2 regions of the Gluconobacter sp. OJA genome follow, and region 1 is predicted to be linked to the other one. Evidence: riboswitches for the same ligand, from Rfam matches in the RefSeq annotation. Region 1 holds a riboswitch; the other holds the start of a gene.
What was found. A riboswitch is a leader RNA that binds a small molecule or an ion and turns the genes downstream of it on or off. The one in region 1 is predicted to bind cobalamin.

Region 1 (11,259 bases):
GAGGAAGAGGTGTGCCATCTGCATTCAGGCGTCCGGCAAGCTGCTTTTGGATCAGCCTTGCGACTTCCGTCGAACCCGTGAACAGAACGCCAGTTATGCGGGGATCGGCGACGAGCGCCGCTCCGATTTCGCCGCCACCTGGTACAAGTTGTAAGGCTTCTGCTGGCACTCCGGCATTATGAAGAATGCGGATAGCTTCTTGCGCAATGAGAGGCGTTTCTTCCGCAGGTTTGGCGAGAACGCTGTTCCCGGCTGCCAGGGAAGCAGAAACCTGCCCCAGAAAAATGGCGAGAGGGAAGTTCCAGGGGCTAATGCAGACGACCGGACCCAGTGGCGCAGCATTTTTAGCAGTAAAGTCGCGGCGGATCTGGGCAGCATAATAGCGTAGAAAATCTACAGCCTCGCGGATTTCAGACACCGCATTGGGAAGGGTCTTTCCTGCTTCCCGGATAATCAGTCCCATCAGTCTGGGCATGTCGTCTTCGAGGCTCTGAGCGGCCTTCTCCAGACATGTAGCGCGTTCGGAGACTGGTGTGTTCTTCCAGACATCAAAACCCGTTACGGCTTTGCTGATGACAGCCCCTACGCTTTCGACAGCCGTGGGTTTGATACACCCAATGACATCTGACTTGTCGGCAGGATTAACAACATCCTCGCCCGCTGTTTCACCAAATGAGGCCTCCTTATGCAGGGCAACGCCAAGTGTTTTCAGAGTGTTTTCGTCTGCAAGATCCAGCCCATGCGAGTTTTCACGCTCAGGCTGGAAAAGGTCGCTCGGCTGGCGCAGTGTGCTGGGGAGGGCTTTGGCGGAGAGCGTGACGGGGTCGGTAATCAGCTCTTCCACCGAAACTGCGGGATCCTGAATTCGGTTCACAAAGGACGAATTCGCGCCATTTTCCAGTAGGCGGCGTACGAGATAGGCCAAGAGCGTTTCATGCGTGCCCACAGGAGCATAGACACGGACAGGTCGATTCAGCTTTTCCGGACCAACAACTTCTTTGTACAGCGTTTCTCCCATGCCGTGCAGGCATTGAAATTCATAGGACTCAGTCGTGAAAGCCGGGCCTGCCAAGGCGTGAATGCTGGCCAGTGTCTGCGCGTTATGCGTAGCAAACTGTGGGAAAATGGCGTCTGGAGCAGCCAGAAGCTTCTTGGCGCAGGCAATGTAGGAAATGTCGGTATGGATCTTCTGCGTAAAGAGCGGAAAATCCTCCATCCCATCGACCTGGGCACGCTTGATTTCACTGTCCCAATAGGCACCCTTAACCAATCGGACCATCAGGCGGTGATTTGTGCGACGGGCCAGATCAATCACCCAGTCGAGTACGAACGGCGCACGCTTCTGATAAGCTTGGACTACGAAGCCAATGCCCTTCCAGTCTTTCAGGGCTGGATCGAAACAAAGCGTTTCCAGCAGGTCCAGAGAGAGCTCCAGCCGGTCTGTCTCTTCAGCATCGATGTTGAAGCCAATGTCATAGTGACAGGCAAGGCGCGCAAGTGCTGTCAGGCGAGGGCCCAACTCGGCGAGAACCCGTTCCCTCTGGAGGCGGCTATAGCGCGGATGAAGGGCAGACAGCTTGACTGAAATACCCGGGCCTTGATAGGCGCCAGCGCCTGCTGATGCCTGGCCAATGGCGTGAATAGCTGTTTCATAATCACGGTAATACCGATCAGCGTCCGCCATGGTCGTGGCAGCTTCTCCCAGCATGTCGTAGGAGTAACGGAACCCCTTTGCGACGAGGGGCTTGCTGTTTTCGAGCGCGTTCGCGATGGTTTGGCCGGTTACAAACTGCTCACCCATCATGCGCATTGCCATATCGACGCCCTTGCGGATCACAGGCTCACCGCACCGTCCGATCAGGCGTTTGAGGCTTCCCGGCAGCGCTTTCGTTTCTTCCGTCGACAGGACCTTGCCTGAGACGACCAGTCCCCAGGTTGCTGCGTTTACGAACAGGGAAGACTTGCGACTGATATGCTCATGCCACTGACCGTTCCCGATCTTGTCGCGAATGAGGGCGTCACGCGTGGGAAGGTCAGGGATACGAAGCAGGGCCTCCGCCAAGCACATCAGGGCGACACCCTCCTGAGAGGAGAGATCGTATTCCTGCACCAGATCCTGAACGATGCCGCTACTGCGGCCTTGACGAAGAGCTTCGACCAAACGCCTTGCTGTCTGACGGGCGAGGGCAGCCTGATCGTCCTCAAGGCGGGCCTCACGCGAAAGCGCCGTCACACGCGGGGCTTCCGCTACACGGGTGTGGTCGGTGATGGCCTGACGTAACGGAGACCGCGGCGGAACGATGGCTGCAAGGGACGCGAAAGGTGAGGTCATGAGGATACCGCTGTTCTGATGGTCTCTCACAGATATTGAAACGTTTGCGAAACAGGTGCTGGTATTTTAAGGGAGACGACGAATTAAATTCGGTTTATCGAATTTATGGAAAATTATATTTAGCAGGTGGCGCGAAGTGGATGACATAGATCGCAGAATTCTGAGGTTTCTTCAGAAGGATGGCCGCATCACGAACATTGATCTGTCACGGCAGATTCATCTGAGCCCGGCCGCTACGCTGGAGCGCGTCAAAAAGCTGGAGCAAAGTGGGGTAATCCGCGGCTATATGGCCCGTCTGGATCCTGAAACCGTCAATCTTGGGCTACTTGTTTTCATTCAGGTCACGCTGGATCGGACCAGTCCGGATATTTTCGAGGCATTTTCTAAAGCACTCAAAACCATTCCTCAGGTCAGTGAGTGTTATATGGTTGCAGGCGGGTTCGACTATCTGGTGAAGGCGCGGGTCAAGGATATGACCGCATATCGCAATTTTCTGGGGAAAACCCTGACCCGGCTCCCGGGAGTACGCCAGACGCACACTTACACCGTCATGGAAGAGGTCAAGGCCGATCCTGAATTGCCGATCTGACGGCTATCATTTTCCCAAGCGGACAGGATGACGGTATGAGGAACGTTACCTTACCCGTGTTCTAACAATGGAGACGCTCCGCCAGATGATGACGCGCCTTTTCCCGGTCTGGGCCATTCTGGTCTCGCTGGCAGCCATCGTGCTTCCCGCGCCGTTCTTGAAACTGTTGCCGGTCATCACACCGCTGCTCGCGTTCATCATGTTTACGATGGGTGTGTCTCTGACAGTGCAGGATTTTTCCCGCATAGCCCGGCGCCCTTATCCTGTTCTGGCAGGTGTAGGATTGCATTATCTCGTCATGCCTTTGGCAGCATGGGGTATTGCGCACATGCTCGGTATGCCTCCCGGTCTGGCGACAGGCATGGTTCTTGTGGGCTGTGTCTCTAGCGGCACAGCCTCCAATGTGATGATTTTTCTCTCCAAAGGGGACGTCGCGCTGTCCGTCAGTATTAGTGCGCTGTCTACTTTGGTAGGAATTTTTGCAACACCATTACTGACACGGCTGTATGTGTCTGCGGGTGTCTCTGTTGATAGCTGGGGGCTGTTCCGAAGCATCATTACCATGGTTGCGTTACCGGTTTTTGCCGGTGTGATCGTCAACACGCTGTGGCATCGGACCATCCAGCGGATTGAGAGCGCCTTGCCACCCGTGGCCATGGTGTCCATTTTGCTGATCATTGGTTGCGTGGTCGCTGGCGCCGGTCCTTCTCTGGCTCAAGCTGGCCCCCTCCTGATCCTCGGTGTCATCCTGCATAACGCTATTGGCTTGTTGGGCGGATACTGGGGCGGCAGACTTCTGGGCTTCGATGAGTCTGTCTGCCGAACGCTTGCTCTTGAAGTCGGGATGCAGAACTCGGCGCTCGCCGCAACTCTGGGCCGTCTTTACTTCTCACCCCTTGCAGCGCTGCCAGGAGCAGTTTTCTCCGTCTGGCACAATGTGTCCGGCTCCGTTCTGGCCGCATACTGGGCTGCGCGGCCTCTCAGTAAGGGCACGTCACGGATCAAGGCGCCTTGAGATAATCCTGTATTCGCGGAACCATGAAATCAAGAAAGGCCCGCACTCGCGGTGGGCTCTGATGTCCTGCAGGGAAGAGGGCATGAATGTCTTCTTCGTCCTGTATCGTGGCATCATTCAGAACTTCAACCAAACGGCCAGTCTTCAGGTCTTCACGGACATGATATTCGCCAAGCCGTGCCAAGCCGACGCCTTGCAGGGCCATACGCCTTACCGTTTCACCATTATTCGCCAGAAGGGGACCGTGTACGCGGCGGTCAATCAGCCGCCCTTTTTCCTGAAACGGCCAGACAGGGGTTGTGCGCTGGAAGTTAAACCCAAGGCATTGATGGCTGTCTAAATCCGCAACGGTCTGAGGCGTTCCGTGGCGTTCAAGATAGGTGGGTGAGGCTACAATCCTGCGTGGCACCGCCCCCAGGTGACGGACTGTAAGGCCTGAATCCTGCAGTCGGCCGACACGGAAAGCCACGTCTGTCCGGTCAAGGTAAAGGTCTGTTACGTCGTCAGAAAGTGAGAGATCAATCAGAATATCCGGATAGGCATCCCAAAACGCAGGGAGGAATGGCTCCAGTCCAAGGGTGCCGAATGCAACGGACGCATTGACCCGGACTGTCCCTTTGGGCTGCATGGTTCCCGTTGTGAGGCTACGTTCAATATCATCGAGATCCGCTATCAGGCTGACAGCACGCGTATAATAGGTCTGTCCTTCCTGCGTTACGGAAAGGCGGCGGGTCGAGCGTTCGATCAGGCGGACACCCAGACGGGCTTCAATTCTGGCGATGAGCTTGCTGACGGTTGACGGCGTCATGACCAACAGCCGGGCGGCCTCCGAGAAACTGCCGCTTTCGACTACCCGTAGAAAAACCTGCATTTCGCCAACGCGATTGTCCATCTCGATCTCATCTGTGAACGGGTTGCAGGGACTTTGTTCAAAGCGCGCAAATTTTAAGGCGCGCATGATGCCAAGCGTGGATTGTCACCTGCTTGAACAAGGCCGCTGGAAATGTTCTTCGCTACGAAACGGATTAAGAAATTTCCACAATATATCGTTTAAAAGCAAAATTCAGGCGGCTTTTTCTCCGAGCCGCCTGAACCTGAAGTTTAGTGAGCCGAACGAACGTCGTTGCTCTTTTCACGAATAGCCCGGAACTCGGAGCCACCTTTCCACGTCGGCCAATCATGCGAGAAGGCCGCATTATATCCGACCTGACGGACAACATCGACGTCCTGCGCCGCACCTCGGACGTCCCAGTCAGGGCTCCAGGCATCGCAAGCCTGATGATAGCAGGCCATATACGCCGTCAGCCATTTGCTGCCTGCGGCTGTTCCACCCTGAAGAAGATCGAACGGGCCAGCCATATCCATAACCGCGAGAACGGGCACGCCAGCCCGAGCGAAGGGCAGATGGTCCGCACGGTAGAAGGCTCCGCGCTCCGGCATAGCTTCCGGCTGGGTTGTACGGCCCTGCTTAAGGGCTGCGGCTGCGAAGTCGTCCTGCAGAGTGTCCTGTCCAGCGCCGATAATGAAGGCATTATGAGCCGGGCCTGCCATCTGAAGCACATCCATCGTCAGGTTGGCCGCAGTCTTGTCCAGCGGTGCCAGCGGATGGGCGACATACCAGCTCGATCCCAGAAGGCCACGCTCTTCACCGGTCCAGGAAGCAAAACTGACAGTCCGTTTTGGCTTTGGCCCGTTTTTGAAAGCCCGTGCGATTTCCAGAACGGCTGCAATACCCGAACCATCGTCAATCGCTCCGCGCCGAATAACGGTCTTGCCCGCGCCGTCGGTGCTTTTACCAAACGCATCCCAGTGCGCGCCGAACATCACGGTTTCGTCGGGATAATCCGTGCCCGTGATCTTGCCGATGACGTTCTGGCTCTGGAGGTGATCGACCTTGACTGGCATATCCACTGAAAGCGTCGTGTCATGAATGTTGACCGGATGGAAATCCGGCGAACGCGCCTGACGACGCAGACGGTTCAGATCCAGCCCGGCCCGTGTGAACAATGTTTTGGCTGCATTGCCTTCGATCCAGCCGATCATCGGTACGGACTTCAGGTCCTTATCGTCGTGAAGAATGTCATACTCTTCACCCTGAGGTGCGACGACCGTGCTCCAGGGATAGGACGCGCCCGGAGTATCATGAATGATCAGCGCTCCGGCTGCACCACGACGGGCTGCTTCTTCAAACTTGTACGTCCAGCGCCCGTAATACGTCATGGTCTTGCCGCCAAAGCGGCCAGCAACAGGCTCTTCTGGTCCAGCATCGAAATCAGGATCATTCACCAGGAAGACCGCAATCTTGCCGTGTAGATCAACCTGCTTGAAGTCATTCCAGCGACGTTCCGGCGCCGTCACACCATAGCCCACGAAAACCAGAGGGACGTTCGACAGCTGAAGGCGCTCGATCGGCTGGAGCGTCGACATGACGATATCTGTCAACTGATGAAGCGGCAGAGCAGCCTGACCTCGTGTCTTGATCGTCGCGATTGCTTTCGGATCAGGGCGGGTACGGATCATGGGGACATTTTGCGTCCATCCGCCATTTTCGCCGCCAGGTTCCAGTCCAAGCTTCTGGTACTGATCAATCAGCCACTTGACCGTGACGGCCTCACCTGGAGTGCCAGGGGCACGTCCTTCAAATGAGTCGGAAGCCAGAACCCGCATTGTCTCCGACATCCGAGCCGGGTCGATCGGGCCGGAGGCGCCTGCGTCAGACGCTGCGTGGGCCCCGGAAACGCCGATCGCGACCGGAGCTATGGCAAAAGCGGCAAGAGCGGTAGCCAATTTCAGGCGGTTTCGAAGGGAAGATTTGTGCATCATGTCCTCAGTCTTTGTCATAACGCGTGTCTGACGAGATGAGGCACACCTTACACATCGGATTGCTGATCAGGAAATGGCATAAAATCATCGGACTGGCTGGTTGACGGAAAACGCGTGGCACCCCCATCTACGATTAATGACCACTCTTACCATTCCGGTTCTCCTGTCCCGCCATCCTCCCGTTGAGGGGAGTGAAGGCCTTTGTTATGGGCGACAGGAGATGGAACTCAGAGCGGGGTGGGAGGCTCAGGCCGCTGGCCTGCTGACCCTTGCAAAGGGCGCCGGTTGTTCTGTCATCTACACGTCACCATCGGCCCGGTGTCTGTCTGTCGCGCGAAGGCTCGAGGCGCAGACCGGGTGGCCGCTGCGCTTGGATGACCGGCTACTGGAGCTAAATTTTGGTCAGTGGGAAGGGCTATCCTGGAATGTTGTGCCAAGGGTAGCTCTCGATAGCTGGGCCGAAGATCCTGAAGGGTTTTCTCCGCCCAAAGGTGAAAGTGGGCGAGCGCTACAGGAGCGTGTGCAGTCTTTCTGGGCAGACCTCGTTCATGCTGGAGAGGCCGCATTAGTCATTTCGCACGGCGGCCCACTTCGTCTCCTTGATGGGCTTGCCAAAGGAGAAAGGGCGAACCTGCTAGCACCTTCAATGCCGCAAGGCAGCAGCAGGCTCCACTATGTCAGCGTCTGATCCACTGACGTCGGTCCGGGTTTCTTGTTTCCCAGCCCATGCGCTCCAGTTCTGGTGTGTTGGCATGGGCTGCCGGATATCCGATGCAAAGATACGCGATAAGGTTCCATCCCGGCTCGGCATCGAGAAGGTCTGACACGTGCTCGGGCTCAAGAATGGAGACCCAGCCCAGCCCAACACCAGCCGCCGTTGCGGCCAGCCAGAACGTATGGATAGCCATCACAGTGGACCACGTCGTTGTTTCCGGCATGGTCGCACGTCCGAGACCATGTCCTTGGTCCGGAAATGTTTCGCAGAAGACTGCGACATGATGCGGGGCATCATCTAATCCGGCCAGTTTGAGCGTCGCATAGGAAGCTGCTTGTTCGCCTTCATATCCCTGAAGGGCTTCCCGGTTACAGGTTTCAAAGCTCTTTCGAACGGCTGCTTTTCGCTCTGGGTTTTCAACGAGCACGAAGCGCCAGGGCTCACTCAAACCAACGGAAGGCGCCAGGGTCGATGCATGCAGGAGATCGTCCAGCACCGATGCGGGCAGAGGGTCACGTTGGAAATGTCGCGCATCCCGGCGCCATGTGAAAAGGCGCTCCAGATCCTTTCTGAAATCGTCTGAAAAGGCTGGTGCCGTCATGGTTTATCCGTTACGTGCAAAAGGTTTGTCAGCGGCCGCCGTCAGGACACGGGATGCCAGAGGCCCGAAGAGCAGTCCGATCGTAGCCCACAGAACGATCTGCATCCCCAAGGCTGCCTCGCGGAAACGCCAGAGCACTGTTGCCGGGAAATCTGTTGGAACTTCATTGATATCAGGCATACCGGCTTGTACGGCGGCCACCAGAATGATGAAAACACCAAGAGAGGCTAGCACGCCGTTCCAATGACCCAGGCGCCGGATGAGTGGCCGGCTGACCATATAGGATGCCGCTGCCGCGCAAAGCGACAGAGCGATCATACCGAAATAGGCTCCGGTTCGTAGGCCAATGGTCGATGGAAGTCCAACGGCAGGGGGATTGGGAGCATATTTCAGGTCTGGCACCAGCACGAACACAACAAATGCTGCAGCTGCCAGAAGTGCTGATAAGGCCCGCGGCGAAAAGCGGCCTACGCGACCATATGCAAAAGCAAAAATAGTCGCGAAGATGCCGCCGTAAGCCGCGCCATACATAACGGCAGCGGTGAGAAGCCCGAAAGACGCCTGTATGCTTCGGCTGATAATTTCCGGTTCAGGCGGCTCGCCAGCAGCAAGGTCTTTCGCGCTCTCGAATGCAATCGCAAGATTGACCTGCGGCTCTCCAAAAAAACGCGCAAACACGAACGCAAGCAATGCGGCAGCAATCCCGGCAATCATGCCGCGGCTCAAAAGACGACCTGTCATGAAACTATGCTGCGTTTAGTGGCAGGGGAATCCGAGAAGATGGCGTCCATCATGAACAAATTCATGAACTGCGTGCCCTGAAATCAAAGACGTCGCACCTTGTTCTGCACCAACAAAATAAAGCAGCAGAAGGCTGAGCACGACCGTAAAGGCAGCCCATGGAAGGAGCGTGCGGATTGGCAGCGCAACCGGTGCGGTGATGCTGGCGGGCAGGTGGGACGGGGAAAGGCTCTGGCTCATAATAGGCTCCGCTGGAAAAGCGCGTTCTGCGGTGGAAAATTGGTAAAGGAGGTCTGGCTTCGCAACGTGATTTCACGAGCATTACAGTGGCGCGACCGCACCGGATTTGCACCGGCTTCTCCCTGCTTTCGCTAGCAGGGAGGATGTAACCTTTCGTGCGGGAGTGTCAACTTTTCCATGCTGAGGCCAGCACTGTCAGGAGAACGCACTCAGCGAGACTGGCCGTCGCCCCGAGTACGTCTCCTGTATAGCCGCCGAGCAGTTTCCGGGCTACGGCGCGAACTCCAAGCATCGTGCACAGGGCGGCAAGAATAGTCTGGAGACCCAGTTGTGCGGGAAGGCAAATCACCGTCACGCAAAAGCCAGAAAACAAGGCGCCCAGTAGCTGATCTCGTGTCAGATTGGACAGCTGCTTTGCCAGCCCATTGTCACGAGCAGGCTTTGTGAGGAACGTTAGGAGAGGCAGGATAGAGCGGGAAAGTGCTCCCGTTACAGCCATTGCCGGCAAGATCATTGAAGGAGGCAGCGCTGGTAACGTCGTAACGCGGACGATTAAGCTGATGCCCAAAGCTAACGCCCCATAGCTGCCGATACGACTATCGCGCATGATAGTCAGGCGCTTTTCAGGAGTATGGCCACCACCACAGCCGTCCGCCATATCCGCCAGTCCGTCTTCGTGCAGGCCTCCGGTTAAGAGAATTTGTAGGCCAACGCTCCAGGCTGCTGCTACCAAAGAGGGAACATTCAAGGCACTCAGCAGCAAGAACACTGATGCGCTGAGAATACCGACAAGCGCCCCAACCAGGGGCCAGCACCAGACAGACCGCGCCAGAGACCAGTCCTGTCCGCTGACGCGCAGCCATCCCAAGGGGAGGCGGGTCAGCAGGCCCGCACCACAGGCGATGTCTTCCCGAATGGTGCGCCAAAGCCTCATTGAATGGAAACGTCTGATTGGGAAACGGCAGCCTCTGCGAACGTCGCCATACCGTTGTGGCAGGCTAATGCCGCTCTGAGGATGGGAATGGCAACGGCCGACCCAGATGCCTCTCCGAGGCGCAAGCCCAGGTCCAGTATTGGTTTCAGCCTGAGGGCATCTGCCAGCCTGTGGTGACCAGCCTCAGCGGAACAATGCGAGAGCTTTGTGTGGTCGAGTGCTGAGGCAGTCAGTTTGATCAATGGCAGCACGGCTGCGGTACAGACGAAGCCGTCAAGCAGAACCGGGATACGATGGTGTCTGGCGGCCAGAACACTTCCCAGTATGGCGGCCAGTTCGTAACCACCCAGACAACGTGCGGCATCCAAGGGGTCGTTAAGTGACGCCGCGTGCAGACACAGGGCCTCATCAATAACAGAAGCCTTGAGGTTAACGCCCGCCTGATCGAGACCCGTTCCACGTCCTGCCCAGTCCGCGCCTGTACCCCCCAGAAGTGCTGCGCAAAGTGCGGCGGAGGGGGTTGTGTTGCCAATACCCATTTCGCCTGGGCAAAACAGATCCAGAGCGGGGGATACGGCGGTGTATCCGACCGAGACCGCATCAAGGAATTCGTCTTCGCCCATAGCTGGGGTCGCGGTAAAATCTGCCGTGGCCATTAGATTTCGGACGGGCACAACAGCAAGGTCAGCACCTGCATTTCGGGCAAGCTGATTGATTGCTGCGCCGCCACGCTGGAAATTCGACACCATCTGGGCCGTAACATCCGAAGGCCACGGAGATACCCCCCGGCGGACCACACCATGATTCCCTGCGAAAATCGTTATCTGAACGTGCTCTAGCGTTGGTTTCTGATGGCCCTGCCATTCACCGAGCCAAATGGACAGCTCTTCCAACCGCCCGAGGCTGCCGGGAGGTTTGGTCAGAGTTGCATCTCGCTCCCCTATCAGGGCGGCGACTTTTTGGTCGGGGTCTGGAAGTGACAGGCAGGCATTGCGAAGTTCTGCCATGCTGGCGAAAGGAGGCTGACAGAACGAGGGCATGATGTGCGGTGGCATGACAGGTCTTTTGTGCTGTTATCAGGGACCATGCAAGAAGAAGGCGCAGGAGACATTGTGGCACAGACCATCACGCAAACAGGACTACCGGATGTGTCACTGGTCCTCGGGGGCGCCAGGTCAGGAAAAAGCAGGATCGCTGAGGCAATCATCACTGGTCTTCCGGCCCCTTGGGTTTATCTCGCGACCGGTCGGGCTTTTGATGAAGAAATGC
Region 2 (11,259 bases), on a different contig from region 1:
TTCTATCGTCAGTTTTACGGCATTACGCTCCGGACTGAAGATGCGCGTCGCATGCTTGCAGCTCTGCCGCCGGAGTGACACGATAAGGCAGAGTGATACGGTGAAAATCGTTTCAGAGACTGATCCGTAGCTGCAAGGAAGCCTTGAATGACCCGGACCACGCCTTTCCCTTATGGTTCTTTCTGGAAGAAAGTGTGTCTGGGGAGTGCTTTGCTGGCTGGCACGGTTTTTGGAGGCATGGCCCAAGCGGCACCTGCTCTGATGCCTGTGCCGCAATCCGTCTCGGCGTCCAATGGTGTGGCATCCCTTGCAGGAGGTGTCCGGATTGTCTGGGCCACCCCGCCGTCACCCCTTTTGCAGAGAGCCGCAGCCCGTTTTTCTCAACGGCTTGGTGCTGTGACAGGCGCACCTTCTGCGCATGGTAGCCCGTACGTTCTGCATATTAGTGCATCTTATGATCCGGCCTATCTCACGGTTGGGGCCAAAGAGCATTATGCTCTCACGACATCAGCGGATGGCGCCCATCTGGAAGCTGATGGACCGGCAGGCGTTGTGCATGGGCTGGCTACATTCCTGCAGCTTGTTCAGAAAACATCAGATGGGGTGGTGGTAGAACGGCTGCATATTGATGATGCTCCACGCTTTGCCTGGCGTGGCCTTCTGTTGGATGTGTCCCGGCATTTTGCTTCTGTAGAGACAGTCAAACGCCAGCTTGATGCCATGGAGCTTTTGAAGCTTAACGTGCTGCACTGGCATTTGAATGACGGGACCGGCTTCCGTGTGGAGAGCCGTGTTTTTCCGAAGCTGACGAGCGTTGGATCGCACGGGCAGTATTATACGCAGGCTGAGGTTCGAGACATTGTGGCGTATGCTGCGGATCGCGGTATCCGCGTTGTACCTGAATTTGACGTTCCCGGTCATGCGCTTGCGGTGTTGCAGGCCTATCCGGAACTGGCGGCACAGCCGCTGCCGGAGGTCAACGCCGTTGGTGAAAACCTGAACAACCCGGCGATGGACCCGACCAATCCCAGGACGCTGACATTCATTCGTGCGCTGTATGCGGAAATGGAAACACTCTTTCCGGATCATTATTTCCATTCGGGTGGTGACGAGGTTCTCGGCACTCAGTGGACCAGCAATCCAAAAATTGCGGCCTATATGAAGGTGCACGGATACAAGGATGCACCAGCCCTTCAGGCAGCCTTCACGGCGCAGGTGGAAAAAATCCTGTCCAGCCAGGGCCGCGTCATGATGGGGTGGGACGAAGTCAGCGAAGCGCCAATTCCCAAAAATGTTGTTGTGGAAGGGTGGCGCGGCTCCAAGTGGACGGGTTCTGCCACACAGGCTGGGCATCCGGTTGTCGTGTCTTCGGGCTATTATCTGGATATGTTGACGCCGTCCCGGACGCATTACGCTATTGATCCGTATGACACCAAGGCGAATGGCATCACGCCAGAAGAACTGGCGGAGACACATCCGAAGATCACCCCGCTGCTTCAGGCTTTCATTCAGGACCCGAATGCAGCGCCTTTGACCGATGACCAGAAGAAAATGGTTCTGGGTGCAGAAGGCGCGCTCTGGACGGAGGTTGTCTCCGAAAACATGTTGGATGCCCGTCTGTGGCCCCGTACCGCAGCTCTGGCCGAGCGGTTCTGGTCTTCTGAAAACGTGCGGGATGTGGATGATCTGGAGCGCCGCCTGCCTGTGGTCATGGCAGAACTCCAATCAACAGGTTTGCAAGCGGCGCAGCATGAAAATGCGTTGAAGGAGGCTTTGGCACCTGCGCATACCGGTCCTCTTTCCACGCTTCTGAGCGTTACGGTTCCGGTGCGCAATTACGCTTTGAATCGGCTGACCTCCAAAAGTGGCGATGCCATGCTGTCGGCTCCGGTCGCGATTGCCGATCCGGATGCTTTTGAGGCTATCCGCTTCAACGACATGGCTAAACGGTATGTCGCGGGTGAAAAGAGCTTGAGGGCTCCCTTGAAGGCCATGCTGGCAAGCTGGGCTGCCAATGATGAAGCTTTTGTCGCAATTGCAGCAGATGTGCCTGCTCTGGAGGAGGTTACGCCCGTATCTCACACGGTTGCGGCCCTCTCCAACGCGGGATTAAACGTTCTGAATGGAGCCTCAGGAACAGCCTGGCGGCTGGATGCGCAGCATCTGATCGCTGCACAGGAAGAGCTGTTTCACAACTCATCCAACCATCTGCTGTCCCTGAGGCGCGAACAGCCTCCCGGGGGGCTGCTCATTGCCATTCTCCCTGGCATTAAAGCGCTTATTTCCAGCCAGAATTAAAGCCTTTTTCCATACCTCGCTTTTCTGCGCGAGGTATGGCTCTTGGCGTCCAGGTCGTTTCGACTGTAAACTTAAGTTACAGGCCCGCGGACGGACCAAAAGGCCTGCCTGTTTTTCACATTTAGGCCTCTCATATGCATCAGAAGAAACTCTCCGCCAAGGCCGCTCTGCTGTTGTCCGCCAGTTTTGGCTTGGCAGCGCTGCCTCCGATTGCGTCTGCCAAGCCCGCAGCGCCTCAGATTACTTATGACCAGTATGGTCTGGATCTGGCCGGGCGGGATGTGAGCGTCAAGCCGGGAGACAGTTTCTTCGATTATGCCAATGGCAGCTTCCTGAAAGCGCTCGAAATTCCGTCGGATATGAGCAGCTACGGCCCGTTTAACGCGCTGGCTGAAGCATCCCGCCAGCGCATTCAGTCCATTCTGAAAGACCTGTCCGCGCATCCGGTCGCTCAGCCTCACACGACTGATGAGAAGCTGGGCACCTATTATGCATCTTTCATGGATGAGAAGGCTGTCGAAGCTCTGGGTTCCAAGCCGCTGGATGCTGAAATCGCAAGCATCCACACAATTACGGATCTGAAGGCATTTGCGCAGTTTAGTGGGGCGTCATCCGATACGTTCGGATCATCGCCGTTCGCGCTGGACGTGGATGTGGATGCGAAAGATCCGACGAAATATGCGCTCAGTGTCGATCACGCCGGGCTCGGGATGCCGGATCGGGACAATTACCTGAAGCCGGAATTTGCATCCAAGAAAGCGGCCTATCAGGCGTATATTACGAAGCTTCTGACGCTTGTTCACTGGGCTGATCCCGCCAAGTCAGCGGCAGACATTGTGGCTTTTGAAACCGAGATTGCCAAAGTTCATTGGGCGCGCACGGAACTCCGCGATCCGGACAAGACCTACAACCCGATGACGGTAGAAGCGCTGGTCAAGAGTGTTCCTTCTTTTGACTGGATGACATGGTTGCGGGCGTCAGGTGTGCCTGAGGCCGGGCTGGCGCAGCGGGTTGTTATTGTTGGTGAACCTTCCGCCATCAAGGCGGAAGCAGACCTGATTGCAAAGACGGATCTGAACACTCTGCGCGCCTGGCAGGCGTTCCATACGGCGAGCAATGCTGCATCGTTCCTGCCGGATGCTTTTGTGCAAACGCGTTTCGCTTATGTGAAGGCCATGTCAGGCCAGCCTGCTCTGGCAGCGCGTTGGAAGCGTGGTGTGGATTTCACGAGTTCCGCCATGGAAATGGCGCTCGGCAAAATCTACGTGGAGCGTTATTTCCCGGCTTCGGATCGTGAGGCCATGCAGACGCTGACGGGAAACCTGAAAGCAGCTTTCCACAACCGCCTCGAACACAACACATGGATGAGCGCGCAGACGCGTGAAGCCGCGCTGAAGAAGCTGGCCAGCTTTGAAATCCAGGTGGGTTATCCGAATGAGTGGCGGGATTATTCCGATCTGGTTGTGAAAAAGGGCGATGTGTACGGCAATGCCGAGCGCTCTTTCGCTTTCGAATGGCACTATCAGTTAAGCCATCTCGACAAGGTTGTTGACCGCAACGAGTGGCTGATGTCGCCCGCAACGGTGAACGCCTACAACAATCCGCGTTTTGTGGAAGTCGTGTTCCCGGCCGCAATCCTTCAGCCGCCGTTCTTCAATCCGAAGGCTGATCCGGCTGTGAATTACGGGGCGATCGGTGGTGTCATCGGGCATGAAATGACCCATTCCTTTGACGACAAAGGCCGCAAGTACGATGACAAGGGGCGTCTGCGGAACTGGTGGACAAAGGAAGACGAAGCGCGCTTTCAGAAGCTAGCAGATCGGTTTGGTGCGCAGTATGACGCGTTCGAAGTTCAGCCGGGCGTGCATGTGAACGGTAAGCTTACGATGGGCGAAAACATTGCCGATCTTGGTGGCCTGACGCTGGCGCTGGATGCTTACCATGCCTCCCTGAATGGGAAGCCTGCTCCCGTCATTGATGGTCTGACGGGCGATCAGCGCGTGTTCATGGGGTGGGCACAGGTCTGGCGTGAGAAGGTTCGTCCGGACACGGAGAAGCAGATGGTGGTCATTGATCCGCACTCGCCGCCGAAAGCTCGCGTAAACATCCCGATGCACAACGTGGACCTCTGGTACAAGGCCTGGAACGTGCAGCCGGGTGACAAGCTCTATCTGACCCCGGATCAGCGCGTCAAAATCTGGTAATTGCGTATGATGGGGTGGTGATCCACCCCATCTACTCGCTGGTTTACGGACGCATATAATGGGCTGCCGCAACCATGTTGAGGAGCGCAGCTTTCGTCTCCGGCCATTTGCGGGTTTTCAGTCCGCAATCCGGATTGACCCAGAGGGCATCCGGGCTGATGGTTTTGCTGGCAGCTCGAAGCAGGTCCACCATTTCCTCGACAGACGGCACGCGTGGGGAATGGATATCGTAAACGCCCGGCCCGATTTCCGCAGGGTAGCGATAGGCTGCGAACGCATCGAGTAGTTCCATGCGGGAGCGGGCGGTTTCAATCGAAATCACATCCGCATCCATTGCGCCAATGGCGGCAATGATATCGTTGAATTCCGAGTAGCACATATGGGTGTGGATCTGTGTGGCGTCCTGCACACCCGAGGCTGAAATGCGGAAGCTCTCCACGGCCCAGTCCAGATAGGATTGCCAGTCTGCGCGACGGAGCGGCAGGCCTTCACGCAAGGCGGCTTCATCAATCTGGATGATGCCGCACCCGGCTTTTTCCAGATCGCACACTTCATCCCGGATCGCGAAAGCGATCTGTCGGCATGTTTCCGCACGCGGTTGATCGTCTCGCACGAAAGACCAGTTCAGGATCGTGACAGGCCCCGTCAGCATACCTTTCATCGGGCGTTTGGTGATGGATTGGGCGTATTCCCACCATTCAACCGTCATGGCTTTTGGGCGTGACACATCCCCGAAAATGATGGGCGGCCGGACATAGCGGGACCCGTAGGACTGAACCCAGGCGTGCTTCGTGAACGCAAAGCCGGAAAGCTGCTCCCCGAAATACTGCACCATGTCATTGCGCTCAAACTCGCCATGCACCAGCACATCAAGATCAATCTCTTCCTGCCAGCAGATGGTCCGGGCGGTTTCTTCCCGCAGGAAGGCTTCGTAAGCCTCGGAAGAGAGCTCTCCTCGTGTATGATCCGCACGGGCTTTGCGGACTTCAGTTGTCTGGGGGAAAGAACCGATGGTTGTGGTTGGATATAGAGGCAGCCTGAGGCTGGCCTGTTGCAACGGACGGCGCGCGGGGAAGGGTGAATGGCGCTGGGCGAGAGCTGGATTGCGATCCGCAGAGCGTGTCTGAACGGCAGGATTGTTGATTTTCGTGGAAGAGTGACGCGCCTGAAGAGCCGCAGCATTTTCGGCTAAAATGGTTTGCACAACGCCCCGGCCTTCATTCAGGGCGCGCGCCAGTGTGTGCAACTCCTCGATTTTTTGAACGGCGAATGCGAGCCAGGATTTTACATCCGCGTCCAGATCTGTCTCCCGTTCCAGGTCAATGGGTGTGTGGAGGAGAGAGCAGGACGGAGCAAGGATCAGGTCACGCTGGCGCGCCAGCGGTTCAAGATGGTCCAGAAGCGCGTTCAGATCGGCCTTCCAGATATTCCGCCCATCCACTACGCCGAGAGACAGCAGCAGGTCTGGCCGTGCTTTCTCCAGAATAGATGCAAGTTGTTCGGGAGCGCGGACAAGGTCCACATGCAGCCCGTGAACTGGCAGGCTGAGGGCGATGCCCTGATTGTCTCCGAGCGCGCCGAAGTATGTGGCGAGCATCAGTTTGAGGTCTGGAACAGCGGCTGTCAGAGTGTTGTAGGTCGTCTTAAAAACTGCGGCAGCATTTCCCGGCAGATCCAGAACAAGGCAGGGCTCGTCAATCTGAACCCAATCTGCGCCTTCTGCTCGGAGGGCGTTTAGAACCCGTTCATAAACGGGCAGCAAGGCAGGGAGCAGATCAAGGCGATCAAACGCCGGGCCGTCACATTTTCCCAGAAGCAGGAAACTGACAGGGCCGAGCAGAACAGGGCGTGTCTCAATCCCAAGCGCCTTGGCTTCCCGATATTCGTCCACCGCTTTTGTGGAGGCGAGGCGGAACGTCTGGTCTGCTGCGAATTGCGGAACAAGGTAATGGTAGTTCGTGTCAAACCACTTGGTCATTTCGGCGGCAGGGGTGTCATGAGCATGACCGCAGCCACACTCTTCGGATGTCGTCTGGGAGCCGCGCGCCATGGCGAAGTAGGTTCCCAAGTCCACCTTGCCCTGCACGTTGCCGTAAATGGCGGGAACAGCACCGACCATTGCGGATGTATCCAGCACATGATCGTAAAGCGAAAAATCGTTGGAAGGGATGATCTCTGCGCCGAGGTCTTTCTGGCGCTGCCAGGCTGACGCCCGAAGGGACGCGGCTGTGGAAAGCAGATCATCGGCGGAAGAATTCCCCGCCCAGTACTGTTCAAGAGCGGTTTTCAGTTCACGGCGGGTGCCGATACGCGGAAAGCCCAAAGTTGCGACGCGGACGGTCATGAAAGCCTCGACAGGTTCGTGGCAGTGCGCTCGCAGGGCATGCAGGATCATTCACGCCCCGAACAGGAAATGTGCGGCGTGGAGACATGCGTGACCCGTCCGGAACGCCCCGCCGGAGGATGTTATGTGCCGTGGCAGGTCTCCTGGCTTACGGGTCTCCGCGCTGATTCCGCCTTCCCGGACTTTCGCCCAGTGGCCTCTGTGGAATCGGCACTCGCCGCTGACAGTTGCGGGGGCAGCGCCGGATTTGCACCGGCTTCCCTCTTAGCCACGCCGGATGCGTGAACATCCGACATGGAACCATGACAAGCCTTATGACTGCCGCATGTTCTGAAAAAGAGTCAATAGCTCTTGCTCATATAAAGAACTCCTTATATGTAAATTCGTATGGAACAGGCCCTCATTATTTTCCAGGCACTGGCAGACATGACGCGTCTACGGATTCTGGCCCTTCTGCGCGAGATGGAACTGTCCATCGGCGAGGTGGCGCAGGTGCTCGGGCAAAGTCAGCCTCGCGTGTCACGGCATGTGAAGATCCTGGCAGATGCGGCATTAATTGAGCGCCGCAAGGAAGGAAGTTGGGTCTTTCTGACTTTGGGTATTCCGGAACGTCTGGAGCCTGTCTTTATGGCGCTGGATCGATGGACTGCGCGGGAACCGGCGGAAATCCGTGCGGATCGTATTCGCTTGCAGGCCATTCGGGATGTTCGTGCGCTCGCGGCGGAAGACTGGTTTGAAACCCACGCGGCAGAATGGGACGCATTGCGTTCCTTGCATGTGTCCGAACAGGAGGTCGAAGCAGCGATCGTAAAGACGCTTTCAGCATCTCCGATCGGCCGGCTCGTGGATATAGGCACGGGAACAGGTCGCATGATGGAGCTGCTGGGGGCCGGCGCTCAAACAGTCATCGGGTTTGATCGCAGTCCTGCCATGCTGCGATTGGCGCGGACCAAGCTTGCGGAAGCTGGTCTGGAGCAGGCTGATCTGCGGCAGGGGGACTTTCAGGCCCTTCCGTTGCCGGAGCATTCAGCCGATGTCGCAGTCATGCATCAGGTTCTGCATTATGCACAGCATCCGGCTGCTGTAATTGCGGAAGCCGCGCGTATTCTGGATGCCAACGGTCGCTTACTGATTATCGATTTTGCCTCCCATAGCCGGGAAGAACTTCGCACACGGGATGCGCATGTTCGGCTTGGATTTACCGATGCGCAGATGGCGACGTGGTTTCGCGCTGCCGGTCTGGTTCCCGCCGAGCCAGTAGCTCTTGAAGGCGAGCTGACCGTGAAACTCTGGCTCGGCCAACGCCCCAACTAAGCTGAATTATTGAATAAGGAGCTGGCGTGATGCCCGCACAGACAGGGCCTCTGCCCGCAATTTCGTTCGAATTTTTCCCTGCAAAGTCGGAAAAGGCAGCCGCCACACTGCTGGAAAACGCAAAAACGCTAGCTGCTTTGGGTCCGCAGTTTATGTCCGTGACGTATGGGGCAGGTGGGTCAACACGGGACCGCACCCTGGCCACCCTGAAAGGCATGGTTCGGGAAACTGGCGCGCCAATGGCTGGGCATCTGACCTGCGTGGGAGCCTCCAAAGAAGACGTCAATGCCGTGGCGCAGGCGTACTGGGACGCGGGTGTGAAGCACATTGTGGCCCTGCGTGGTGATCCGCCACCGTCAGCCGGGGGCGTCTATGAGCCTCACCCGGAAGGCTACGCGGGGGCTGTGGATCTGGTGCGCGGATTGAAGGAGATTGCGCCGTTCGAAATCTCCGTTGCGGCGTATCCGGAAACGCATCCTGCCGCGCTCAGTCCTCAGTCGGATCTGGAGCATCTGCGGGCTAAGATTGATGCTGGCGCGGACCGGGCTTTGACGCAGTTCTTCTTCGAAGCAGACACATTTCTACGCTTCCGGGACCGTGCTGCGGCCATTGGAATCGAGCGGCCGATCGTGCCGGGTATTCTTCCGGTTGGAAGTGCTGCGCAGGCCTGGAAGTTTGCCGATATGTGTGGTGCAAACGTGCCGAAGTGGATGCGCGACCTGTTCGATGGATTGGATGAAACGCCCCAGACGCGGGCGTTTGTCGCGGCTACGATTGCAGACCGGCTGTGTCAGACACTGAAAGCTGAAGGGGTGGAGCAATTCCATTTCTATACGTTGAATCATGCAGATACAGCATCAGCCCTTTGCCGCCTTCTTGGGCGACGTCCGATCTGAAGCGGAGAGGGCTGGATTTCCTGCGTAAACGGGGTGACAAAAGAGAATGACAAGATTCCCGATCGTTCTTCTCGACTACGATGGTACTCTGGCGGAAACGCAGCCGGCCATTCTTCGCAGCCTGAAGGAAGCCTTTGAAGCCAGCGGCTACAAGGGCCCTTCATCAGACGCCCTGAAGCATCAGCTGTCAAAGGGTGGGACGCTTCAGACGCTGTTTCAGGCGATCGTTCCCGACAGTGACGGAGATGATGCGCAGGCTTTTGTTCGTCACTATCGGGCGTATTACCCTAAAGCCGATCAGGAAGAGACCGTTCTGTTTGACGGGGTGAAGTCAGTGCTCGACGACCTTAAGGCTGACGGGGCAACGCTGGTAATTCTCAGCAACAAGCATGCTCCGACTGTTCATGCCAGTATCAAGCGCTTCGGGCTTGGTGGGTGGATCAGCAATGTGATTGCGTCCGAACCAGACTACCCGCACAAGCCAGATCCCCGCGTCATGACGGACCGTGTGCGGCCGTTGTTCCCTGAAGTTCCCGCATCGGATTTTCTGATGGTTGGCGATACGGCGGCAGATCTTGGGTTTGCCCGCAATAGTGGCATTGCATCCTGCTGGGCGAGTTATGGGCACGGGTCTGCAACGCAGTGCATTGACCTGAAGCCGGATTTTCAGATCGACAGTATTGCCGGGCTTCTGAACGTCGCCCGCTAATACAGTATGGTTCAGCCCTTGGGGGCTGGACCAATGCTGCCGCGAGCGACGAGTTCTGTCTCCAGAATGACGTTCTTGTTCTGGCGGCCGTCCTGCTGGGTCAGGAGACGGACTGCCTCCATGCCTTTGCGTTCATGAGGCTGGCGAATTGTGCTGAGGTCCGACAGGGCAGCGGCAGGAATGTCATCAAACCCAAAAATCGACACGTCTTCAGGAATACTGAGACCCGCCGCACGAATTGTCTGCATAGCGCCAATTGCAACGCGGTCACTCATTGCCAGAATTGCTGTCGGCGCATTCTGTCGGTTCAGCAGAAAGCGCGCGCCTTCAGCCCCGGACTCTTCAGAGTTGATCGGAATTTCCCAGGCCGGCACGTTTTCAGGGGCAATCCCGGCTTCCTGAAGAGCTGTTAAGTACCCTTCCAGACGCATGGCAATCGTGCTGTGCGCAATATTGGCGCGACGCTTGGCCGTCAGGATGCCGAAATAGTCGTCATGGGCTGTTTTGAGGGACAGGATACCGAAGCGACGGTGTCCTAGCTCAAGCAGGGTCTTTGCAGCGTTGTAGGCTGCCCCTCGGTCATCAATGCCGACATATGGCACGTTGTCCAGACGAGGCTGATCCACCACAACGAGCGGAACGTTCCGCTGCTGTGCCATCAAAACGCACCGGCTATCGGGAGCCACGGAATAAAGGATGTACCCGTCGACCGCAGCATTACCGAGCGAAACAGGTGTGTTCATGTTGCGGAGGCTGCTGCCTGCTGAAATCAGGGCCAGATCCGTTTCCATCTCATCGCAGCTTTTTGCGACGCCGTTCAGCACGGCGAGAACGGCAGGATCAGAAAATGCGTATGGAAGATCTTCACTGAAGAGAAAGCCCAGTGCCCCGGAGTGCCCGGTTGCAAGCTGTTTCGCTGCTGGATCAGGGCCTGTATATCCAAGCTCCTGCGCCGCCGCGAAGATCTTTTCCCTCAGCGCAGCCGAGAGTTGGCCCGGCCGGATATAGGCATTCGAGACTGTCGTGTGGGACACCCCGACCTGTGCCGCTACATCCTTGAGCGTAACCTTGCGACGACCGTACTGACGGGTTGTTTTCATATGTTATCCAATAATGAAAACGCTGCCTTCGTGCAATCCTGACGGAAGAACGCGAAGGCACCTAATATGCAGGTGCCTCAGGTAAATGCTGGTCTGAACGTCGTCTGCCCATCTTCACGATTACGACAAGAGGGTAAACGTCTCAGTTTTTTGGCTTTGTTGTCGCAGTATTTTTCTGCGGAGCTGGTTCAAACATCGCCCGGCATTTTGGGCTGAGCTGATCCATCTTCTTTCTCATACAGGCGGTAATCTTGGCTTCGTTGGGAATGGCAAACGTGCACAGGCGGATGGCGTCACCTTGGCAGGCCTGTTTCTGCTCGTCGCGTGTCGCGGCTGACGCCGTGCCAGACAGGGCGGCAAAACCGGTCAGGCAGGCCAGAAGCATCAGATAGCG

Region 2: it holds a riboswitch for cobalamin, as region 1 does, so the genes downstream of both, metE (5-methyltetrahydropteroyltriglutamate--homocysteine S-methyltransferase) here and ABDK75_RS08345 (CbtB domain-containing protein) in region 1, are expected to answer to the same signal.

The regions. Positions count from the first base shown of each region.
Region 1 is NZ_JBDIWI010000001.1:1,817,284-1,828,542, reverse strand. It holds gene putA (bifunctional proline dehydrogenase/L-glutamate gamma-semialdehyde dehydrogenase PutA) at 1-2,332, opposite strand, end outside; gene ABDK75_RS08380 (Lrp/AsnC ligand binding domain-containing protein) at 2,469-2,921, shown strand; gene ABDK75_RS08375 (bile acid:sodium symporter family protein) at 3,007-3,936, shown strand; gene ABDK75_RS08370 (LysR family transcriptional regulator) at 3,923-4,828, opposite strand; gene ABDK75_RS08365 (M20/M25/M40 family metallo-hydrolase) at 5,038-6,756, opposite strand; gene ABDK75_RS08360 (histidine phosphatase family protein) at 6,896-7,447, shown strand; gene bluB (5,6-dimethylbenzimidazole synthase) at 7,437-8,075, opposite strand; gene ABDK75_RS08350 (CbtA family protein) at 8,079-8,816, opposite strand; gene ABDK75_RS08345 (CbtB domain-containing protein) at 8,832-9,056, opposite strand; cobalamin riboswitch at 9,086-9,225, opposite strand; gene cobS (adenosylcobinamide-GDP ribazoletransferase) at 9,223-9,990, opposite strand; gene cobT (nicotinate-nucleotide--dimethylbenzimidazole phosphoribosyltransferase) at 9,987-11,045, opposite strand; gene cobU (bifunctional adenosylcobinamide kinase/adenosylcobinamide-phosphate guanylyltransferase) at 11,076-11,259, shown strand, end outside.
Region 2 is NZ_JBDIWI010000002.1:358,664-369,922, reverse strand. It holds gene ABDK75_RS12150 (ABC transporter substrate-binding protein) at 1-78, shown strand, start outside; gene ABDK75_RS12145 (family 20 glycosylhydrolase) at 148-2,298, shown strand; gene ABDK75_RS12140 (M13 family metallopeptidase) at 2,433-4,502, shown strand; gene metE (5-methyltetrahydropteroyltriglutamate--homocysteine S-methyltransferase) at 4,546-6,846, opposite strand; cobalamin riboswitch at 6,962-7,166, opposite strand; gene ABDK75_RS12130 (metalloregulator ArsR/SmtB family transcription factor) at 7,234-8,160, shown strand; gene metF (methylenetetrahydrofolate reductase [NAD(P)H]) at 8,190-9,056, shown strand; gene ABDK75_RS12120 (HAD family hydrolase) at 9,103-9,765, shown strand; gene ABDK75_RS12115 (LacI family DNA-binding transcriptional regulator) at 9,777-10,865, opposite strand; gene ABDK75_RS12110 (hypothetical protein) at 11,008-11,259, opposite strand, start outside.